DNA from 2 places in the Castellaniella sp. UC4447_H14 genome. Region 2 is predicted to be linked to the other one. Evidence: riboswitches for the same ligand, from Rfam matches in the RefSeq annotation. Region 2 holds a riboswitch; the other holds the start of a gene.

Region 1 (5,526 bases), 530 kb from region 2:
GGTCAGCGGCTCAAGATACCAGCGCGGTCCGTCCTCGATGTGGCTGACCGAGGCGCCGTCGGCGAAGAAGATCGCGTCCAGCTTGCCGCGTTCTGCGATGCGTGCCAGTTCTTCGTAGTAGCCGATGTCGCCCAGGCGTTCCACAGCCGAGGCAGGATGGCGCCAGGCCGCCCGATGATGTCCGCAGCCGAATATGAAGAGATTAAGGTGCAGCATGGTGCTCTTGCGGCTCAGTTGTGCACCAGGCCGCCGTCGACCACCAGGTTCTGTCCCGTGACGGAACGCGACCAGGGCGATGCGAAGAACAGCAGCGCGTCGGCGAATTCCGTCGGGGTGGTGACGCGCCGCAGGGGCGTGCTGCCAGCGATGAGTTCGAACACGGCCTCGGGCGTGGCGGCGGACGCGTCGGTCGTGCGCAGCAGGCCGCCCGAGACCATGTTGACGGTGATGCCGTCTGGCCCCAGGTCGTGCGACAGCGTGCGCGTGAAGGCCAGCAGCGCCGCTTTGGCCGCTGTGTAGTCGTGATAGGGTACGACCGGATTCTGAAAAAGGTTGGTGCCCACGTTGATCACCCGGCCAAAGCCCGCGGCGCGCATGCCGGGCAGCACCGCCTGGACGGTGTTCAGGGCGCCGCGCAGGGTGCCTTCCATCTGCTGGCTGAGGTTTTCCCACGACAGCGTGTCGGCGTGCGGGCGCTGGTCGCCGTTGAACTGGAAATCGGGCAGGGCATTGTTGACGACGGTGCTGATCGGCGTTCCGAAACGCCGGCTCGCCTGGCCGACCATGGCCTGCACGGCGCCCGCATCGCGCACGTCGGCCTGGACGGCGAGTGTGCGGTCGGGAGCCTGCGCGGCCAGCGCGGCGGCTGCGTCGGCACTACGGAAATAATTGACGATCACGCGCGCACCTTCGCGCTGGAAAGCCTGTACGATGTGCGCGCCCAAGCCACGCGCGCCTCCGGTGACGAGGACTGTTTGTTCGTTCAGGGGTAGAGCTTGTTTGGGTCCGGGCATGATGTCTCTCGCAGGGCAGGCGAAAGGCCGAACCGCGGGCACGATGTGCCCCGTCGCGAACATCCCTCCGCCAGTATGAACTGAATCAGGTTCTACGGGTGTCGTCTCAGCCCCGACGTCGTCGGGACACCCCGTGTCGCTATTGCGCAATTTACCACACAGACTCGGCGAACGTCGTTGACAGTCGGGCCCGGCTCTTTTAGTCTTACGCCAGTCCTGGGGGAGCTCATAGCGAGCTGAGATTGCGCCAATTCCGCGCTGACCCTTAGAACCTGATCCGGGTAATGCCGGCGAAGGGAAGGAATCGCGTCATGCGCGAGCGCCCTTGGGCGCGTTCTTCCCGCCAATTCACTGATGGGAAGGACTTTTGCCATGCTCAGCACTTCAACGGCCATTTCCTGGCTGCTTCTTTGTGCGTTCGGCTATGCCGCCGCGGGCATTCTGTATACCCGGCGCTTCAAGAAAGGCCTGGAAGACTACATCACGGCCCGCAACAGCCAGAGCGCCGTTGCCACCATCTTGACCCTGATGGCTTCGACCTTGGGGGCGTGGATTTTGTTCGCCCCCGCACAGGCCGCAACGTGGGGCGGGCTGGCGGCCATCATTGGGTACGCGCTGGGCGCCATGTCGCCGCGCATTGCCATGATCCCGCTGGGGCGGCGTATGCGCGAACTGATCCCCAACGGCCACACCCTGACCGAATTCCTCATTGCCCGCTATGGCCGGCCCATGTACGGCCTGGCGCTGCTCATCATGGTGTTCTATCTGTTCATCGCCATGTCGGCCGAGGTCACCGCCGTGGGCAAGCTGGTTCGGCTACTCGCGCCGGTTCCCATCTGGGCCACGGCCATCGTCGTCGTCGGCGCCACTCTCATATACACTTCTTACGGCGGCCTGCGCGCGTCGATTTTCACCGACCGGGTGCATATGATCGTCATCGTGCCGCTGCTGCTGTTCCTGGTCGCATTGGGCTGGTACACGGCGGGCGGGGCGCTGCCCACGATCGAGGGATTGCGCGCCCGGGCCCCGCGGCTGCTGGACCTGAGCGATCCGGCGGGGGTGAAGGCCGGCTTCACCTTTTTCGTGGCCATCCTTCTGACCGGCCTGTTTCACCAGGGCAACTGGCAGCGAATCTACGCCGCGCGCGACTCGCGCACCATGCGCACCGGCTTCCTGCTGGGCGGCTTGATGGTCGGGCCGTTCATCTTCCTGATGGGCCTGTTCGGACTGGCCTTCATCGGCCTGGCGCCGGGCGGGGACAGTTCCGTGGCCTTGTTCAGCGTACTGATTCCGCACGCCTCGTTGTGGCTTGCGCTGCTCTTGATCCCCCTGGGCCTCGGGTTGGTGATGAGCAGTTCAGACACCGCCATCAGCGCCGTCTCCAGTCTCATTGCCGTTGACCTGGGCAGGTTGCTGCCCGGTGCGGGCAGTGCCACCATGATGCGCCTGGCGCGGGGGTTGATCTTCGTGCTGGCGATTCCCGTCGTGGTGGTCGCGGCGCAGGGGTTCAGCGTGCTTTACCTGTTCCTGTTGGCCGACCTGCTGTGTTCCGCAGCGGCTTTTCCCGTTTTCTACGGCCTGTTCAGCAAGCGTCATGACGGCTTCGCCGCCATGGCTGGCACCCTTTGTGGTCTGGTCGCCGGCCTGTCCCTGTTCCCGCTGCCCGGCGCCAAGCCCGAGCATCTGCTGGAGTCGTTCCTGGCGGCGGCATTGGTGCCAGTCGTCGTGATCCTGATCATGCGTCCGCTGCGCCGCTCGATGCGGGAGTTCGATTTCGCCACGCTGGGCGCGTCGGTGCGATTGCTTGACGATAACGGGGCATAGTGGGCGTTCCACCCATAACCCTATGTATTGACGGGGAAATAGCGCAAGACTAGCATGTCCAGTCGGACCGGACATACACAATAATTTCCCGGCCGATTTCCCCAGGAGGATTTCGATGAGACAGCTACGCTTCGTTTTGGCGACCGCGGCGGCGGCCATGCTGGGCTTCTCCGGCGTCGGCCACGCAGCGAGTCAGGATCCGATTCTGATCGGTGTGAGCCTCACTCAATCGCCCCCCGGTTCGGTGGTCCAGGGCACGGAAGTCAAGCACGGTCTTGACATCATGGCCAAGATGATCAACGACAAGGGCGGCGTTCTGGGCCGTCCCCTGAAGCTTCTTTACGAGGACGATCAGGGCATCCCCGAAAAGGGACGCGCCGCCGTTGAAAAGCTCATCACCACGAACAAGGTCGTGGCGATAGCAGGCGGGCACCAGAGTTCGGTATGTCTGGCTGAAATCGAAGTCGTGCACCGCTACAAGGTTCCCTACATCGACACCAACTGCTGGTCCGACGACATCCGTACCAAGGGCTACCCGGAGGTCTTCAATCCGGCCAATTACAACACGCACGTTGCAACCGCCATGGCCGAAACCATTGCGGCCATGAAGGTCAAGAGCGTGGTCGCCCTGGCTGAAAACACCGACTACGGGATCGGACAGGCCAAGGTGCTGGGCAAGCTGCTGGCAGAACATTCTCCCAACATCAAATACAAGTACCTGACGCTGGACCGCGCCAGCAAGGATTTCACGCCCACCGTCCTCGCGTTGCGCGCCGATCCTCCGGATATGGTCGCCAACATGGCCTTGCCGCCGGCGGCCTACATCATGATGAACCAGCTCTACCAGCAGGGGGTTGCTCCCAGCAAGAAGACCTGGTTCTATGACGGCGGGGGCATCTCCGACTATCCCGACTTCTGGCAGAACGTAAAGGACGCCGGGAAATACATGATCTCCTTCGGGCTGTACCACCCCGGCATGCCCATGCCGCAAATCGGCAAGGACGTGGCCAAAGCCTACGAAGACCAGTTCAAGCATGGGCCCAACCGCCTGACCTTCCAGGCGGCGGATTCGATCCTTGTGATCGCACAGGCCATCGAGATGGCCAAGTCCACCGATCACGCGGCCATCATCAAGGCGCTGCAGACCGGGACTTTCAAGGGCGTGCGCGGGGAATTCAAGTTCTCCGAAAAACCCGGGATCACCTTCCAGCAATGGGTGGACATTCCCTACGTGACCTACCAGATCACGGCTGTCGACCAGCCGCTTGCCAAAACGGTGCTCGTCCAGGCGCCCGGCCAGCCGATCGACGTGAGCAAGCTCCAGCAGCCCGCCAACTAAGCTCGTGACACCGGCCGCCCCCTCGCGGGCGAGCCGATGCACCCGGTCCCCGGCCGTCCGGGCCGGAGAAAAGGACGCCTATCGTGCTGCAGCTAGACCTACTCGTCACCGGGCTGATCACCGGCCTGTATTACGCGCTCATGGCGGTCGGATTGACCATGATCTTCGGCATCCTGAAAATCGTGAATTTCGCCCATGGCGAGTTCTACATGATCGGGGCCTACACCTATACGCTCATTGCCGTGGGGCTGGGCGTGTCGCCCTGGCTTGCCTTGCCCGTCGCAGCCGTCGCAGGCGCCTTCATCGGCTGGGCCACGGAGCGGCTGCTCATGCGGCCGATGTACTCCGGCTACGGCTCGTGGCGCTTCATGAAAGACGAATACGCCGTGGTCGTCACCTTCGGCCTGTCGCTGTTGCTCATCAATCTGGTCAACCGCATCGTCGGACCGTACCCGATGCTCGGGCCGGCACTGTGGGATGCCCAGCGTGTCGCCATCGGGCCCTTTCTCATGAGCGGCCAGAAACTCATCACCTCGGGCCTGGCCATTCTGCTGCTGGTGGGGCTCGCGCTGTTCATCAAGTACTCGCTCTGGGGGCGGCAGATCCAGGCGGTAGCGCAGAACCGCTTCGGAGCCTCGATTGCCGGCATCAATTCGGCGCGTGCCAGCAACCTCGTCTTCGTTGCGTCCGGCGTGCTGGCGGCCACCTCGGGGGCCTTGCTGGCGCCCGTCATCAATCTGGATCCCGCCGTGGGCATTTTTCCCGCCGTGAAGTCTTATGTGATCGTGGTGATCGGCGGCATGGGCTCCATCCCGGGCAGTATTTTCGCGGCGCTTCTGCTGGGGGTCATCGAAAGCTTCGGCGCCGTTTATCTGTCCTACAGTTATCGCGACGCCTATGGCTTGATTCTGCTGATTCTCATCCTGGTGTTCCGCCCGCAAGGGCTGTTTGGCGAGCGGGCGCGGGAGGTCTGAGCCATGGTGCATGAGCACTCGAATCTTCACTCCAGCAAGCTGCGCAGCGAGATTCGCCTGAGTCTGGCGATTCTGCTGCTGTTGGCGCTGGTTCCGCTGGGGGTGCAGTCGCCCTACTGGCTGGGCGTGCTCATCGTCAGCATGTACTTCGCCATCGTGACGTCGGGCTGGAACCTGCTGGCCGGCTGCGCAGGCCAGTTTTCGCTGGCGCCGGCGCCGTTTGCCATGCTGGGCGGATACGCCACCGGGCTGTTCGCCTACCACCTGCATGCCCCGTTGTGGATCGGGTTGCCGACGGCTATCGTCATCCCCGCTCTGGTCGGGCTTGCGCTGGGGCGCATCGTGCTGCGCCTCTCGGGCGTGTACCTGGCACTCA
Region 2 (5,526 bases):
TTGCAGCATGCGTGTTGCGAAAGCCACCCTTCGACACGGACGCTACACTAGTGTGCCGTCCGGTTTGCCGGTGCGCGCGAATGCGCCCGACGGCACACTAGAATAGCGGGGTTCCCTCCACTCTCTACGCACATCACGCAACCCTGAGCCGCAGAATCTCAGCCGCCTGATCCGGAACCGCCCCATGCCCGCCCATCATTTCATCGACAACACCCCCGTCCCGGCTTCCGACGGCCGGACGATTTCCGTGATCGATCCGGCCGACGGGCAGCCTTTCGACGAGCTGGCGCGCGGCTCGGCCGATGACGTGCATCGCGCCGTCGGGGCCGCACAGGCCGCCATGGGCCCGCACCTCAATGGCCCCTGGGCCGTGACCTCCGCCCGGGACCGGGGCCGTCTCCTGGCACGCTGGTGCCAGGCCGTCTTGCAGCACGCCGACACACTGGCAGAACTGGAGGGCCGCGACACCGGCAAGGCGCCGTCCACGTCCCGCAACGATGTCCTGGCGCTGGCGCGCTACCTCGAATACTACGCCGGGGCCTGCGACAAGCTGCACGGCGAAACCCTGCCCTACGAAACAGGTTACACGGTACTCACGATCCGCGAGCCGCACGGCGTCACCGGCCACATCATCCCGTGGAACTACCCCATGCAGATCTTCGGGCGCAGCGTGGGGGCGGCGCTTGCCGCCGGCAACGCCTGTGTCGTCAAGCCGGCCGAGGACGCCAGCCTCTCCACGCTGTACCTGGCCGAGCTGGCCGCGCAGGTCGGCTTCCCCGCCGGCGTATTGAACGTCGTCACGGGGTACGGCCACGAGGCCGGCGCGGCGCTGACGGCGCATCCGGGCATCGCGCACATTTCCTTTACGGGATCCACGGTCACGGGCCAACGGGTCGCCGAAGCCGCCGCCCGCCGCCACTGCCCGGTGACACTGGAACTCGGCGGGAAGTCGCCGCAGATCGTGTTCGAGGACGCTGACCTGGACGAGGCGCTCCCGGTCATCGTGAACGCGATCATCCAGAACAGCGGCCAGACCTGCTCGGCCGGCAGCCGCCTGCTCGTCCAGGAAAGCATCTACGAAACGTTCATTGCACGGATTGCGGAACGCTTCCGCGAGCTGCGCGCCGGCCCTCCTTCCCGTCATCCGGACCTGGGCCCGCTGGTGAACCGGAAACAGTTCGAGCGCGTTCGCCAGATGCTGAACGTGGCGCGCGAGGAGCGCCTGACGGAGGCCGCGCGCGGGCGCATCATGGAGGGGGCGCCGCCCACCGGCTACTACCAGGAAGCCGTGCTCTTTCGCGATGTACCGGCCGATAGCGCGCTGGCCCGCCAGGAGATCTTCGGTCCCGTGCTGGTCGCGCAGCCTTTTCGTGACGAGGCGCACGCGCTGGATCTGGCCAACGGCACCGAATACGGCCTGGTCGCAGGCGTCTGGACCCGCGATGGCGCGCGCCAGCTCAGGCTCGCCCGCCAGCTTCGCTGCGGCCAGGTCTTCGTGAACAATTACGGTGCCGGCGGCGGGGTGGAACTGCCTTTTGGCGGCGTCAAATCCAGCGGGTACGGAAGGGAAAAAGGCTTCGAAGCACTGCTTGGCTTCACCGTACTGAAAACCGTGGCGATCCACCACGGCTGAGACACTAGAGGAGGAAGCATGCGTCTACAGGACAAAGTCGCCATCGTGACAGGTGCCGGTTCGGGATTTGGCCGGGGCATTGCCGCAACATTCGCACGCGAAGGCGCCCGCGTCGTGGTGGCCGACATCAACGAAGCGGCCGGCCAGGAAACCGTGGCCCGCATCCAGGCCGCCGGCGGACGGGCCCATTTCGTCGCCGTCGACGTCGCGAACGCCGCGAGCATGGACGGGCTGCGCGACCAGACGCTGGCGCACTATTCCGCCCTGCACATCGTCGTCAACAACGCCGGCACCACGCACCGCAACCGCCCCATGCTGGAAGTCAGCGAGGCCGAATTCGACCGCATCTACGCGATCAACGTAAAAAGCATCTTCCTGAGCGCGCAAAGCTTCGTGCCGCATTTCCGGCGGCAGGGCGGCGGGGTCTTCGTCAACATCGCCTCCACCGCCGCGATCCGGCCGCGCCCCGGCCTGACCTGGTACAACGGCACCAAGGGCGCCGTGGTCACCACCAGCAAATCGATGGCGGCCGAGCTGGGCCCCGACCGCATCCGCGTCAACTGCGTGAATCCGGTGATCGGAGCCACCGGCCTGCTGGCGGACTTCATGGGACAGCCCGACACCCCCGAGAATCGCGCCACGTTCGTGGCCGGCATCCCGCTGGGACGCTTCTCCACGCCGGACGACGTGGCCAACGCCTGCCTGTACCTGGCTTCCGACGAGGCCACGTTCATCACGGGCGTTTGCCTGGAAGTGGACGGCGGCCGCTGCGTGTAGCCGGCCGTCCTTACCTGTCAAAACATAGACCGTCGCGCGAAAAAACCGGACTTCGCCTGCGTCGGGGTTCCGAGACCATGCGGGACGGCAGATCCGCGAATCTGCTAAAGTGCTCCCATGACATGGGGTGCTCCCTGCTCTTCCACCAACGGCCACATGGCCGGACAGCGATGACAGTGCGCTGAGAACAGACCCATCGAACCTGATCTGGTTAGCGCTAGCGTAGGAATTGTCATGGCTCTGGATTTGCCTGCTCTGCACGCGCGGCTGCGCGCCGCTGCGCCTCTCATTCAGAACATCACCAACACGGTCGTCCAGCAATTCAGCGCCAACGTGCTGCTGGCCGTTGGCGCCGCACCTGCGATGCTGGACCACGAGGCCGACGCCGGTCAGTTCGCCCGGCTGGCGGACGGCATCCTGATCAATTTAGGCACCGCCACGAGCCACCAGTTGCTCGCGGCCGACGCGGCCGTTCGTGTCGCCCGTCAACTCGGCAAACCCTGGGTGCTGGACCCCGTCAGCGTGGGCGTTATCGATTTTCGGACGACGCGCATCCAGCAAGCGGCCGAATGCCATCCCAGCGTGATCCGCGGCAATGCCTCGGAGATCGCCGCCCTGGCCGGCCAAGGCGCCGGCGGGCGCGGCGTGGACGCGACCGACGAGGTCGACGCGGTACTGGTCGCGGCAATGAGCCTCGCCCAATCCACGGGAGCGGTGGTGGCCGTCTCGGGCGCGCGCGATGCCATCGTCGAAGTCTCCGGCAGTACCGTGCGCCTGGCCCGCGTGGGTGGCGGCCACCCGCTCATGCCGCGCGTCATCGGCACTGGCTGTTCGCTGGGTTCGCTGACGGCGGCCTACCTGGCGGCCCAGCGGGCCGCAGACGGAACCCGGCTGGCCAGCGATTTCGAGGCCACGATCGCCGCGCACGCCCATTTCAAGCTCGCGGGCGAAGCAGCGGGCAAGATCGCCGCGGGTCCCGCCAGTTTTGCCGTGGGCTTCGTGGACGCGCTTTATGCCCTGCAATCCATCGACCTGACGCAAGCCGACGTGCATCTCGAGATCCGCGAGATGCCCGAGACCTGCGGCCTCTAGCACGATGCAGGACCCGATCCAGGCGGCCGACTTCACCTTCTTCTCGACGCTGGCCTCGGCCGGCAACCTGAGTGCGGCCGCACGCGAACTGGGCCTGACGCCGGCTGCCGTGAGCAAGCGGCTGTCCGCGATGGAGCGGCGCCTCGCGATCCCTCTCATCCGGCGGACCACGCGGCGCATGATGCTCACCCCGGAAGGCGAGGTCTACCTGGAACACGCCCGCCGCATCCTGGACGAAATCGACACACTGGGCGAACTGCTGGGCGGCGCGCGCAAACGCCCGACGGGGCTGCTGCGCGTCAATGCCACTCTCGGATTCGGCCGAAGCCATGTCGCGCCCATCATTTCGCAGTTCGTGTCGGCCTACCCCGGGGTTTCAGTGCGGCTCCAGTTGTCCGTGACGCCCCCGCCCCTGACCGACGATGCGTTCGACGTGTGCATCCGCTTCGGGGAGCCACCGGACGCCCGGGTGGTGGCCCGTCTATTGGTGGCCAACCGCCGCCTGCTGTGCGCCTCGCCCGGGTACCTGAAGCGGCACGGGGTGCCGCTCGTCCCCCATGACCTCATCCGCCACAACTGCATCGGAATCCGTCAGGGCGACCAGGCATACGGCGTGTGGCGTCTCTCCAGCGGGCGGGAAGCCACCCGCAAGACCGAGACGGTCCGCATCCACGGAAACCTCGCCACCAACGACGGGGAGATCGCCGTCAAATGGGCGCTGGACGGCCACGGCATCCTGATGCGGGCCGAGTGGGACATCCGGGAATACCTGGCCGACGGCCGCCTGCAAACCGTCTTGCCGAACTACACGACCCCCGACGCGGACATCTACGCGATCTACGCCCAGCGGTACAAGCTGTCCACGCGTGTGCGGACTTTCGTCGATTTCCTGGCGGCTGCGCTGAACCGCCTCGATTGACGCGCCGGCGGCCAGTGTCCCATTCGGTCAATCCTGATGTTTGAATTCGGCGCCTGCGCCACCCATACTGCCTTGCACATCCTCGTGATAGCCCTTGCCATCACTGCGGTTCGCGCCTTGTCTGGATGGCGCATGCATCCGAATTCAAGGACACAAACCGACCGAACGGGACACTAGGCCGCCGCAACCAGATCCGCGATCGCCTGGCCCATGATCTGGGTGCTGGCCTTCCCGCCCAGGTCGGGCGTGCGGGGACCGTGTTCCAGCACCTGTTCGATGGCTGACATCAGCGTATCATGCGCCGCCCGGCACCCCTCATCGGTGCTGCCCAGGAAGTCCAGCATCATGGCAGCCGACCAGATCATCCCCACCGGATTTGCGATGTTCTGACCGTAAATGTCGGGGGCCGACCCATGCACGGGTTCAAACAACGACGGATAGCGCCGTTCGGGATTGAGGTTGGCCGACGGTGCAATGCCGATCGTGCCCGTACAGGCGGGCCCTAGATCAGACAAGATGTCGCCGAAAAGATTGGACGCCACCACTACGTCGAAGCGTTGCGGCTGCAGGACGAACCGGGCACACAATATGTCGATATGGTGCTTGTCCCAGGTCACGCCCGGATATTGGGTCGCCATGGCCGCGAGGCGCTCGTCCCAGTAGGGCATGCTGATCGCAATGCCATTGGATTTCGTGGCTGCGGTAAGGTGCCGCCGCGGACGCTGGGCCGCCAGATCGAACGCGAATTTCAGCACCCGATCGACCCCGTGGCGAGAAAAGACCGACTCCTGGATGACGACCTCACGGTCGGTGCCTTCGTAGATGCGGCCCCCGAGATTCGTGTACTCCCCTTCGGTGTTTTCGCGCACCACCAGGAAATCGATCTCGCCGGGCTTGCGGCCGGCGAGCGGCGCGGGCACTCCGGCCATCTGGCGGACCGGGCGCAGGTTGATGTATTGATCGAAGCCGCGGCGAAACTTCAGCAACGATCCCCACAAGGACACGTGGTCGGGCACCACCTCCGGCCAGCCGACTGCCCCGAACAGGATCGCATCGAACCCCCGGAGGCGCTCGAACCAGTCGTCAGGGAGCATCGTCCCGTGCT

What was found. Region 2 has a riboswitch for thiamine pyrophosphate ahead of thiM (hydroxyethylthiazole kinase). Riboswitches for the same ligand answer to the same signal wherever they lie in the genome.
Region 1: another riboswitch for thiamine pyrophosphate. It lies ahead of ACVCMJ_RS08130 (sodium:solute symporter family transporter); the one in region 2 lies ahead of thiM (hydroxyethylthiazole kinase).

The regions. Positions count from the first base shown of each region.
Region 1 covers NZ_CM129666.1:1,690,802-1,696,327, reverse strand. Annotated here, with positions in the region: gene ACVCMJ_RS08140 (LLM class flavin-dependent oxidoreductase) at 1-216, opposite strand, end outside; gene ACVCMJ_RS08135 (3-oxoacyl-ACP reductase) at 231-1,013, opposite strand; TPP riboswitch at 1,059-1,157, opposite strand; TPP riboswitch at 1,222-1,329, shown strand; gene ACVCMJ_RS08130 (sodium:solute symporter family transporter) at 1,386-2,837, shown strand; gene ACVCMJ_RS08125 (ABC transporter substrate-binding protein) at 2,953-4,176, shown strand; gene ACVCMJ_RS08120 (branched-chain amino acid ABC transporter permease) at 4,260-5,150, shown strand; gene ACVCMJ_RS08115 (branched-chain amino acid ABC transporter permease) at 5,154-5,526, shown strand, end outside.
Region 2 covers NZ_CM129666.1:2,219,487-2,225,012, forward strand. Annotated here, with positions in the region: gene ACVCMJ_RS10695 (aldehyde dehydrogenase family protein) at 185-1,633, shown strand; gene ACVCMJ_RS10700 (SDR family oxidoreductase) at 1,652-2,410, shown strand; TPP riboswitch at 2,524-2,657, shown strand; gene thiM (hydroxyethylthiazole kinase) at 2,645-3,502, shown strand; gene ACVCMJ_RS10710 (LysR family transcriptional regulator) at 3,507-4,421, shown strand; gene ACVCMJ_RS10715 (tartrate dehydrogenase) at 4,595-5,526, opposite strand, start outside.